Regions from separate parts of the Faecalibacterium sp. BIOML-A1 genome, predicted to be linked through region 1. Evidence: predicted binding sites of a transcription regulator. Region 1 holds the regulator's gene; the other holds the start of a gene.
The links. The regulator HrcA, encoded in region 1, represses chaperone genes, less so after heat shock. The targets are predictions, from matches to a motif close to TGTTAGCACTCNNNNNNNNNGAGTGCTAACA.

Region 1 (5,227 bases):
TGGATACGTCGCCTGCAAGGCAGTCGGTCAGTGGGGCAGCGGTCTTTACGGTAATGGTGTTGGGCTGCGCAGGTGATCCGCTGGGCACATAAAGCGTTTCGTAGCCTTCAGACCAGCCTTTGTTTACAGGCACTTGGAAGGCTCTGCCATCCTGATCGCTCACCGTGGTAAAGCGGGTGTCGCTGCCTACCGGCAGAGAGGGTTTGTTCACAAAGTAGCCGCCGTTGATGCTAAGCATGCCGGAGTAACCTTCTGCGGCAGAAACCTCGCCGTCAAACAGGCCGTCTTTGATGGTGATGGAAGAGCCAAAATTCTCGAGCTTCATACCCTTTTCAAAGGTCCCGCCCTCGATCCCAGCCGGCTTGGAGTCGGCGTATACCTCAACAGCTTCCTTAAAGGTGCCGCCGGAGATGGTGCCCCAGTTGTGCACCTCCCCTTGGAAGATGCCACCGGAGATGGTGCCCCAGTTGTGCACCTGTTCTTTGAAGATGCCGTCAAGGATGAACCCCTGATTGTTGGGGGTGGCGTCGTTGTGCACCGCTTTTTGGAAGGTGCCACCGGAGATAGTGCCGTTGTTGAAGGTTGTGCTGCCGACGGTGCCGCTGTTAAATTCGGCATCTTTATAAATATAGAGAGTGTCCTGCAATGCGCTTTCCGCCCCGGCCTCCGAGGAGGGCTGCAGGGTGAAGATGCCTTGATACAATTTCAGGTCATAGCTTGTTACGCCGCTATGTACCCAATGCTCAAGGTCGTCGCTGTCTGCGGGCTTGCCTTCGGCGTTCAGCTGGATGGTAATGCTATCGGCGGTGCCGTTTTCTGCGTCCAGATCACGGCTGCTGCGGGTGGCGGCTTCCTCCTCGGTGCTGCGGGAGGCGTCGGCCTCCTGTACAAGGGGTGCAGCCTTTTTGGCCGTGGTCTGGGCGGGTGCATCGAACACCGGGGCGGCTGCCAGTGCAGACACCGGCAGCAGGGACAGCAGCATACTGCCGGTCAGCAGGATGCTTACAATGCGTTTGGCTTTCATAGGGGTTCGCTCCTTTCGTGTGGTTTTTATACGGGGGTCTCGTTACTATAAATATACCATAAACTGGGCAAAAACAAAAGAAATTCTGCACGAATGGGGGTCGAAACTGCGCGAATGGCTGAAAAAGAGGGAAAACTAAAACACTGCTGCCCGGGGATGTTCTCTTTTGACACCAAAAGAGAACCAGAAAAGTGCCAGCGATTTCGACGCGCTGGAGCCACGAAAAAAGGGGCTGCTCGCCCCTTTTAACCCCAAAGGGGTGGGCTGCACCGGAAAAAACTGAAGATTCACGCCTGTTCGGCGTGAAGATCTTTTAACCGTTTTTTCCGGCTCCGCCGATTTGAAGCCCCTCAGTCGCTGCGCGACAGCTCCCCCAAGGGGGAGCGGGCACGCCCGCAAACTTTGCGCTTGAGCCGGAAACTGTGCCACCATGCCAAAGGCTCCCTCCCAGAGGGAGCTGGCAAAGCCGCAGGCTTTGACTGAGGGAGTTCACACCCCTTTATGACAGAATTATGAATCTTTTAAAACATTTTTCCAAGGGGCTTGACAGCACCGGAAAATTGGCTATAATGGTCTTAGCACTCAGGAACAAGGAGTGCTAAACAAACAAAGCGAACGCAAAAAGGAGGCAGGCGCTATGACGATGGATGCACGCAAGCAGCGAGTCTTGCAGGCGATCGTGGCGCTGTATGGTCTCGAAGGCGAGCCCGTTGGCAGCAGCGTGCTGGCAAACTACTTTGACATGGCAGTTTCCAGCGCAACGCTTCGCAATGAGATGGCGGCGCTGACAAAGCTGGGCCTGCTGGAGCAACCCCACACCAGCGCGGGCCGTGTGCCCAGCGCCAAGGGCTACCGTTACTACCTTGATAATCTGCTGACCGACGATCAGCCGCTGGATCGTGTGAGCCGCGCCCGTGTGGATGCGGTGTTCGCAAGCCTCGACCATGAGCCGGAAAAGCTGGCCGCAGGTGCCGCCAAGGCGCTGGCCGCCATCAGCGGCTGCACCGCCGCCATCAGCACCCCGTGCGCCGAGGATCTGTGCATCGCCCACTATGAAGTGGTTCAGGTGGGCCGCAGCGCAGCGGCTGTGCTGGCCGTTACCACGGCCGGTTACGTTCGTACCCGTGTGGCACGGGTGCGCACCGGTCTTTCCCGCGAGAATGCGGCAGCACTTGCCGCACTGCTCAACCGCAACCTTACCTTTGTAGCGCCGGTGGATCTTTCCACCCGGCTGCTGGCAGAGCTGTGCAGCCAGATCGACCCGGAGCTGGTGCCCGTTATCAGTGCAGCGGCTGCCATCCTGCAGGATTCCGTCAAGCCCCATGTATTTCTGGGCGGTGAGCAGTACCTGCTGGACTGGCCCCAGCTGGACGGCAAGGTGGGCGACATCCTCACACTGCTGAACGACGAGGAGCAGGCCGCTGGCCTGATCGCACCTCCGGCAGAACGCAGTGAGAGCGTGCTGCTGGGCGAGGATCTGGAACCGCAGATCCCGGGCCTGTGCATCGTGAGCGACCGGTATCTGGTGGGCGGAGGCCTGTGGGGCTCCATTGCATTGATCGGCCCCACCCGGATGCCCTTCCAGAAACTGATGCCGCTGCTGCATTACTTTGCAGATCAGCTGGGCGAGGGCATGAGCGGCAAACGAAAAGACACCCCGCAGGCTGCCGTACCGCGGCGGACTGTGATCTATAAGGAGGATCTGGAATGAGCGAAGAAGCAAAAAAGACGGCTCCGGCTCAGGAAGCTGAGCAGCCCGAAACGGCTCCCGAGGAAAAGGCCCAGCAGGCAGCACCCGAACAGGAACCTGCTGCTGAAGCTGCCGACCCGAAGGATGACAAGAAGAAGGATGGCGGCTGGTTCAACAAGAAGGCCCGTGAGCTGGAAGCCGTCAAGGCAAAGCTGGACGCGGCCGAAGCCAACGCTGCACAGGCCAAAGACCAGCTGCTGCGCATGGCAGCGGAGTACGAGAACTACCGCAAGCGCTCCACCCGCGAAGCCGACCAGAAGTTCAACGATGGCATTTCCTTTGCGGTGAACCAGATCATTCCCATTCTGGATACGCTGGAGATGGCAGCAAATGCCCCCACCACCGACGAGAACTACAAAAAGGGCGTGACCATGACGCTGGACAAGGCCGCCAAGGCGCTGGATGCTCTCCATGTGGAGGAGATCGAGGCGCTGGGCAAGCCCTTTGACCCCAACTTCATGAATGCAGTGCAGCAGATCCCCGCCCCGGACGGACAGGAGAGCGGCACCGTCATCACGGTCTACCAGAAGGGCTACAAGCTGGGCGATAAGATCGTCCGCCATGCGACCGTTGTAGTGGCCGAATAACAAAGCAGAAACCCGAAAGGGTTTTGAATATAACATCCGCTTACAAACATTTGAGCATCACATAAACAATACGATTTGTTCTTTCGAGAGGAGTTTTCATTATGAGTAAGATCATTGGTATCGACCTTGGTACTACCAACAGCTGCGTGGCTGTCATGGAGGGCGGCGAGCCCGTTGTTATCGCAAACTCTGAGGGTGCACGCACCACCCCGTCTGTGGTGGGCTTCACCAAGACCGGCGACCGTCTGGTGGGTCAGGTGGCAAAGCGTCAGGCCATCACCAACCCCGAGAACACCGTTGCTTCCATCAAGCGCTTCATGGGCACCGATCACAAGGTGACCCTGAACGGCAAGGAGTACACTCCCCAGCAGGTCAGCGCTATGATCCTGCAGAAGCTGAAGGCTGATGCCGAGGCTTATCTGGGCGAGCCTGTTACCGAGGCTGTCATTACCGTTCCTGCATACTTCAACGACAGCCAGCGTCAGGCTACCAAGGACGCAGGCACCATTGCAGGCCTGAACGTCAAGCGTATCATCAACGAGCCTACTGCCGCTTCTCTGGCATATGGCATCGATAAGGAAGAAGACCAGAAGATCATGGTCTACGATCTGGGCGGCGGCACCTTCGATGTGTCCATCATCGAGATGGGCGACGGCGTTACCGAGGTTCTGGCCACCAACGGTGATACCCATCTGGGCGGCGATGACTTCGATGAGCGCATCATCAACTGGATGGCAGATGCCTTCCAGACCGAGAACGGCATCGACCTGCGCAAGGACAAGATGGCTGCGCAGCGTTTGAAGGAAGCTGCCGAGAAGGCAAAGATCGAACTGTCCAGCGCAATGAGCAGCCAGATCAACCTGCCCTTCATCACTGCTGATGCTACCGGCCCCAAGCACTTGGATATGACCCTGACCCGCGCAAAGTTCAACGAGCTGACCGCTGATCTGGTCGATCGCACCATGGGCCCCGTCCGCAAGGCTCTGCAGGATGCAGGCCTGCGTCCCTCTGACCTGAAGAAGGTCCTGATGGTCGGTGGTTCCACCCGTATCCCCGCTGTCTACGATGCAGTCAAGAAGGAACTGAACTGCGAGCCCTTCAAGGGCATCAACCCCGATGAGTGCGTGGCCGTGGGTGCTGCCATTCAGGGCGGCGTGCTGCAGGGCGATGTCAAGGGCCTGCTGCTGCTGGATGTCACCCCGCTGAGCCTGGGCATTGAGACTCTGGGCGGCGTGTGCACCAAGATCATCGACCGCAATACCACCATCCCCACCCACAAGAGTCAGGTGTTCTCCACCGCTGCAGACAACCAGCCCTCTGTTGAGGTCAACGTTCTGCAGGGCGAGCGTGAGTTCGCACGCGACAACAAGAGCCTGGGTGTCTTCCATCTGGACGGCATCGCTCCGGCTCCCCGTGGTGTGCCTCAGATCGAAGTTACCTTCGATATCGATGCAAACGGCATCGTGAAGGTCAGCGCAAAGGATCTGGGCACCGGCAAGGAGCAGAACATCACCATTACCGCTTCCACCAACATGTCCAAGGAGGACATCGACAAGGCTGTGAAGGAAGCTGAGCAGTTTGCTGCCGACGATAAGAAGAAGCGTGAAGAGGTCGATATCCGCAACGGTGCCGACCAGATGGTGTTCCAGACTGAGAAGATGCTGAAGGAGAACGGCGACAAGCTGCCCGCCGACGTGAAGAGCGAGGCCGAGAGCAAGCTGGCCGACCTGAAGACCGCTGTTCAGTCCGGCAACGTGGACGACATCAAGGCAAAGCAGGAAGCTCTGAGCCAGGTGTTCGAGAAGATGTATCAGGCAGCCGCTGCCGCACAGCAGGCCGCCGGTGCACAGCCCGGCCCCGACGCAG
Region 2 (5,227 bases), on a different contig from region 1:
ACCTTGATCACGCCGTCCCGTTTCTTTTCAAACAGCTCGTAGCCCTCTGCGATCCGGCGCAGGGGGTAGGTGTGGGTGATGAGCGGTTCGGTATCGATCTTGCCTTCTGCGATGAGACGCAGCGTTTCTTCACAATCGCAGCCGTCCACGCCGCCGGTCTTAAAGGTGAGGTTTTTGCCGTACATTTCCGGCAGCGGCAGGGTCTGTGCCTTATCGTACAGCGCCACCACCGTCACAACGGCGTTGGGCCGTGCACACTCCCATGCCAGCCGGAAGGTGGAGTCTGCCCCTGCCACCTCCAGCACCACATCGGCCCCGCCGTGGTCGCTGTGGGCACGCACAAAGGCGGCGCAGTCCTCCGGCTGCACGGTGAGCACCTGCGGGTAGTGCCGACGGATGAACTGCAGGCGGCTTGCGTCCTTTTCACAAACGATGATGCGCTTGGGGCTGTGCAGCATGACGCACAGCAGCGTGCAGATGCCGGTCGGCCCTGCACCGAGGATCAGCACGGTATCCTCGGGGGTGATTTCCGAGATGCGTGCCGCCCAAAAGCCGGTGGCCAGCACATCGCCCACCAGCAGCGCCTGCCGATCGGTAACGCCGTCCGGGATCTTGTTCAGTCCCTGATCCGCAAAGGGCACCCGGACATACTCGGCCTGCCCACCATCGATGCGGCAGCCCAGCGCCCAGCCGCCGTTTTGATCGGTGCAGTTGTTCACGAAGCCTTTTTTGCAGAAAAAGCACTCTCCGCAGAAGGTTTCCACGTTCACCGTCACCCGGTCGCCGGGTTTCACATTGGTCACCGCACTGCCCACTTCTTCTACGATGCCCACCATCTCATGCCCTACCGTGATGCCGGGCACCGCCCGGGGCACGCTGCCGTGCTTGATGTGCAGGTCGCTGGAGCAGATGCTGGCAAGCGTCACCTTTACAATGGCGTCCCGCTCGTGCTGCAGCACCGGCTTTGGTTTTTCCATCAGTTCAAATTTGCCCTCGGAAACATAGGTATAGGTCAGCATCCTTTTTCCTCCATGCACTTTGATCTTTCCGGACTTGAGTATACCACGCAGCTATGGCAAAGAGCAAGCCGCAAAAGGCCCGCCCTTTGCGGCAGCTCTCCGCCGATCAGATCTTGGGCTGATACTGCATGCTGGATACATTGTAAATGGTAACAAAAGCCTTGGGGTCTTCCCGGTTGATAAAGTTCATCAGCTTCTGATATTCGCTCTTGTCCACGATGGTAATGATCTCGTTGTGCTTTTCCAGATTGTATGCACCGATGGCCTCGTACATGGTCGCACCGCTGTGCAGGTCATGGAGGATGAACTGACGCAGCGCCTCCTCTTTTTCGGTGATGATGCAGACGCGGCGTTTGATGCTGTTATCAAAGATGAAATGGTCCAGCACGATGCCGTTGAAGTAAGTACCGAGGATACTCAGCACCACGGTCTTTTTATCGTAGACCAGGGCCGCGGAAAGCGCCACACACATTCCCGACAGAGACATGGCTTTTCCCAATTCCATGTGCAGGTACTTGTTCATGATCTTTGCCACGATATCCAGCCCGCCGGAGGATGCATTGCGGTTGAACAAAATACTCAGCCCGATGCTGACCACCAGAATATAGCACAGCACGTCCAGCTCCTGACTGCCGGTCATCGAGCTGAACTCCGGGAACAGCTTTTCAAACAGCCCCAGAAACACCGGCAGCAGCACACTGGTGTATACGGTCTTTGCGCCAAATTCTCTGCCGCAGGTAAAGAACCCGATGATGAGAAGCACGACGTTCAGGATCATCGTAATGACCGACAAGGGCAGCGGCACAAAATTGGACAGCACGATGCCAAGGCCGGAAATGCTGCTGACAGATGTATGGCTCGGCACCAGAAAAAAGAAAACGCCCGCCGCAATGATCGCCACCGCCCCGGTCAGGACTGCCGTCTCCCTCAAGACTGCGCCGGTCTTTCCTTTTACATCACTCATCTTTGTCCCCCTAAAATCAAATTTGTTTCACCGATCTCCTCATCTTTGTCGATGCGGACAAGGAGCTTACCGCCAAAGCGTTTGTATTCCATAGTGAAGTACCTCCATAAATTCCGAGTTGCTGTTCTCAGTATACCATGATTTTCCCTTGCGGAAAAGATAGCGAAACAAAAATGCCCCCGGAGGGCTTGTTGCGGCTCTCCGGGGGCATCTTATGTGCGTTGTGCCTTGGCGCACACGGTCGGCATTTACTCGATCTCAATCAGGTTCGGGTTCTCAGGCAAAGCCTTCGTCTGCTGAGGAGCAGGCAGCTCGATGTGCAGGACACCATCCTCGAACTTTGCGTGGATGTCTTCCTTCTTCACATCGCCCACGTAGAAACTGCGCGCGCAGGTGCCGGAGAAGGATTCGCGCCGCAGATAGCGGCCCTTCTTATCCTTTTCGTCGTTGCTGTGGCTGCGCACTGCCTGAATGGTCAGGTAGCCGTCGTTCAGATCCATCTGAACGTCTTCCTTCTTGCAGCCCGGCAGGTCAACCGCTACTTCGTAGCCGTTGTCCGTCTGTTTGACATCGGTCTTCATCATGTTTGCACCACGCTTACCAAAGGTATCACGAGCCTCACGGTTCATCATACGTTCCAGTGCAGCGTCATTCCAGAACGGATCGAAGAAATCATCGAACAGGTTTTCATGGAAAACAGTCGGCATAAGCATAAATCATTCCTCCAATCCCGGCGTTCGGGTCGGGGCAAAAAATCTGAAGCGTCCATTCAGAAGGGCTTTCCGGGGAGCCTAGCGGCTCTCCTTTTGCCCTTCCTCCTGAGCACGCCACTGTTATAGCACCGTTAATTAGCAGTGTCAATAGAAGAGCGCTAAAATTCATAAAAGAATAATACTTTTATAAAATCCTATGCAATCTTTTCAAAATTCAGTCGCATCATCGCATTTTATATCATCTTGGCAATCATGAAGCACAACAGTTCATATGCTTCCCGGATATCCTCCGGCAGACGTTTCAAAGTCTCGTCCCGCAGTTCCTGCGGCATCCCGTAAAAAGCTTCGGCAATGCCGCCGGTGATGCAGGCAAGGGTGTCGCTGTCGCCGCCCAGAGAGACCGCATTGCGAAGTGCATCCTCAAAACTGACGCTTTCCAGAAAAGCATTGATTGCTTCCGGCACAGTTTCCTGACAGGTCTCCACATGATGATAAGTCGGCCGAATTTCATCGCAGGTACGGTTCAGGTCATAACCGAAGGTCTGCTCCACATATTGTTTGATTTCCGGCTTGCCGTGGCCGGTACGGGCCAGAAAAATCACTGCCGCCGTGGCCTGCGCGCCTTTGATGCCCTCCGGGTGGTTGTGGGTGACTTCAGCGGTCACTTTTGCCATTTCCAGCGTTTTGTCCAGCGTATCGAACAGCCAGCCCGCTGCCGACACCCGCATAGCCGAGCCGTTGCCGAAACTACCATAGGGCTTCGGATTTTCTGCGTGCAGCCACCGGCGGAACATCCCGCCGTAACCGGCATGGGGATATTCACGGCCCCAGAACCGCATTTCATGCTGCACTGCACAAAATGTTCTCTCCGGCAGACCCTTTCCGTCAATCAGACCAACTGCCACCGCAACGGTCATGACCGTATCATCGGTGAAGTGCGATTTCTCGCTCAGCAGCGGAAAATCCTTGTGCTTGTAATTGTTGTGGTCAAATTCATAGGGACTGCCCACGATGTCACCCAAGATTGCTCCTAACATGGCTGTTTCCTCCCTTACCTATGATCGCTTTCGTTGGCAAAAGGATACCACAAACCGGAGGGCAAAAGGTCAACGGGCAGGCGACAAATCACGCACCCAACAACTCCTGATCCCATTGGAACAAAAGGGTGTTGACCTGATTGATATTATAAATTTTCTGTTCCAGACAGTACCGCACGATCCAGTCCCGTTTGGAGCCGTCGGAGAAGGCATAGCCTGCGCTTTTGAGCAGGTCGATGGTTTCATCTTCGGACAGGTGCAGCCCAACCGCAAAGGCCAGCACCGTTTTCTTTTTGGGGTTGTAGTCGCGATTGCACTGAATTTTGGAGAAATGCTGCCGGGAGATGTTGGACTGCTTGTACACGGTGGAGTCTTTCAGCCCCCGCTCATCAATGAGCCGCAGCAGTCGGGTGGTGAAGCTCTCGCCAAGGTTGTCCATCAGGCTTTCCAGACTGCGGGCTGTCCTGGGTGCCGCGGCGGGTGCCGGAACTGCACCCAGCATTGGCAGTGCGGTATCTTCTTCCAGAAGCCTCCGCCGCTCTGACAATTCCCTGCGCCGACGGCCAAATCCGTAGCTTTCATCGTTCTGTGCTACATAGTGGTCGTCAATGTACTCCTCCACCGAGGCGAACAGCTTCCTGCTCACGGCCAGCGAGCCCCGGTCGTAAAGCACCAGATACACGGTCAGGTCGTGCTCCATGACGTACTGTGTGATGGTGTCCACCGCAATGCGGAAGGCCTGTTCTTTGGGGTAGCCATAGTTTCCGCTGGACAGCAGCGGGAAAGCCACGCTCTCGCAGTGGTACTCTGCGGCTAATTTCAGTGCCGAGTGGTAGGCACTGGCTAATTGTTCTGCTTCGCCGAACCCGCCGCCGTGCCACGCCGGGCAGACTGCATGGAAAACATATTTTGCGGGCAGACCGAACGCCGGGGTACACACGGCTCTGCCCAAATCGCAGCGGCCGATGGCTTCACAGGCGGCGGTCAGCTCCTGCTCCCCTGCCGCCTGATAGATGGCGCGGCTGGTGCCGCTGCCCTGCAAAAGGTTCCGGTTGGCCGGGTTGACAATGGCATCCGCCGCCACTTTGGTGATGTCATTGCGGATCATCAGAAACGGCATATCATCCATCCCTTTACATCAAGTTTCGCCTTTGAAATCAGAGAGAATCATAGTATTGATGTATTTTCTCGGCCATCAGTTCCCGACGCCTTTGTAGAAAATCCTGATAGTCGCCAATCTCCATGCTTTCAAATCCGTCTGGAATACAATTCTGTTTAAGATTTTCAGCCAGCCTATCTTGTTCTATGATTCCACCATAAACAGGCTTTTTCGTATTGCATTGCCCTATCACTTCAGTCATATAGTGGGCTGGCGAACTATCTTTAATTTTAATGTTGATTTCCTGTTGAATAAAAGCATAATTCGCAATTTGATTGTATTGTGCTTGCACAATTCCATTTTTTATCAAGTAATTTTTCGGGAACAAATGGTGA

Region 2: GKG36_RS00465 (Hsp20/alpha crystallin family protein) is a predicted target of HrcA. The motif match lies at 2,830-2,860, and genes of this name have one in related genera.

The regions. Positions count from the first base shown of each region.
Region 1 is NZ_WKZJ01000009.1:11,059-16,285, forward strand. Features, by position in the region: gene GKG36_RS10145 (hypothetical protein) at 1-1,024, opposite strand, end outside; gene hrcA (heat-inducible transcriptional repressor HrcA) at 1,662-2,735, shown strand; gene GKG36_RS10155 (nucleotide exchange factor GrpE) at 2,732-3,361, shown strand; gene dnaK (molecular chaperone DnaK) at 3,463-5,227, shown strand, end outside.
Region 2 is NZ_WKZJ01000001.1:83,859-89,085, reverse strand. Features, by position in the region: gene GKG36_RS00475 (alcohol dehydrogenase) at 1-1,019, opposite strand, end outside; gene GKG36_RS00470 (YitT family protein) at 1,126-1,983, opposite strand; gene GKG36_RS00465 (Hsp20/alpha crystallin family protein) at 2,232-2,696, opposite strand; gene GKG36_RS00460 (ADP-ribosylglycohydrolase family protein) at 2,930-3,733, opposite strand; gene GKG36_RS00455 (macro domain-containing protein) at 3,822-4,853, opposite strand; gene GKG36_RS00450 (DUF262 domain-containing protein) at 4,891-5,227, opposite strand, start outside.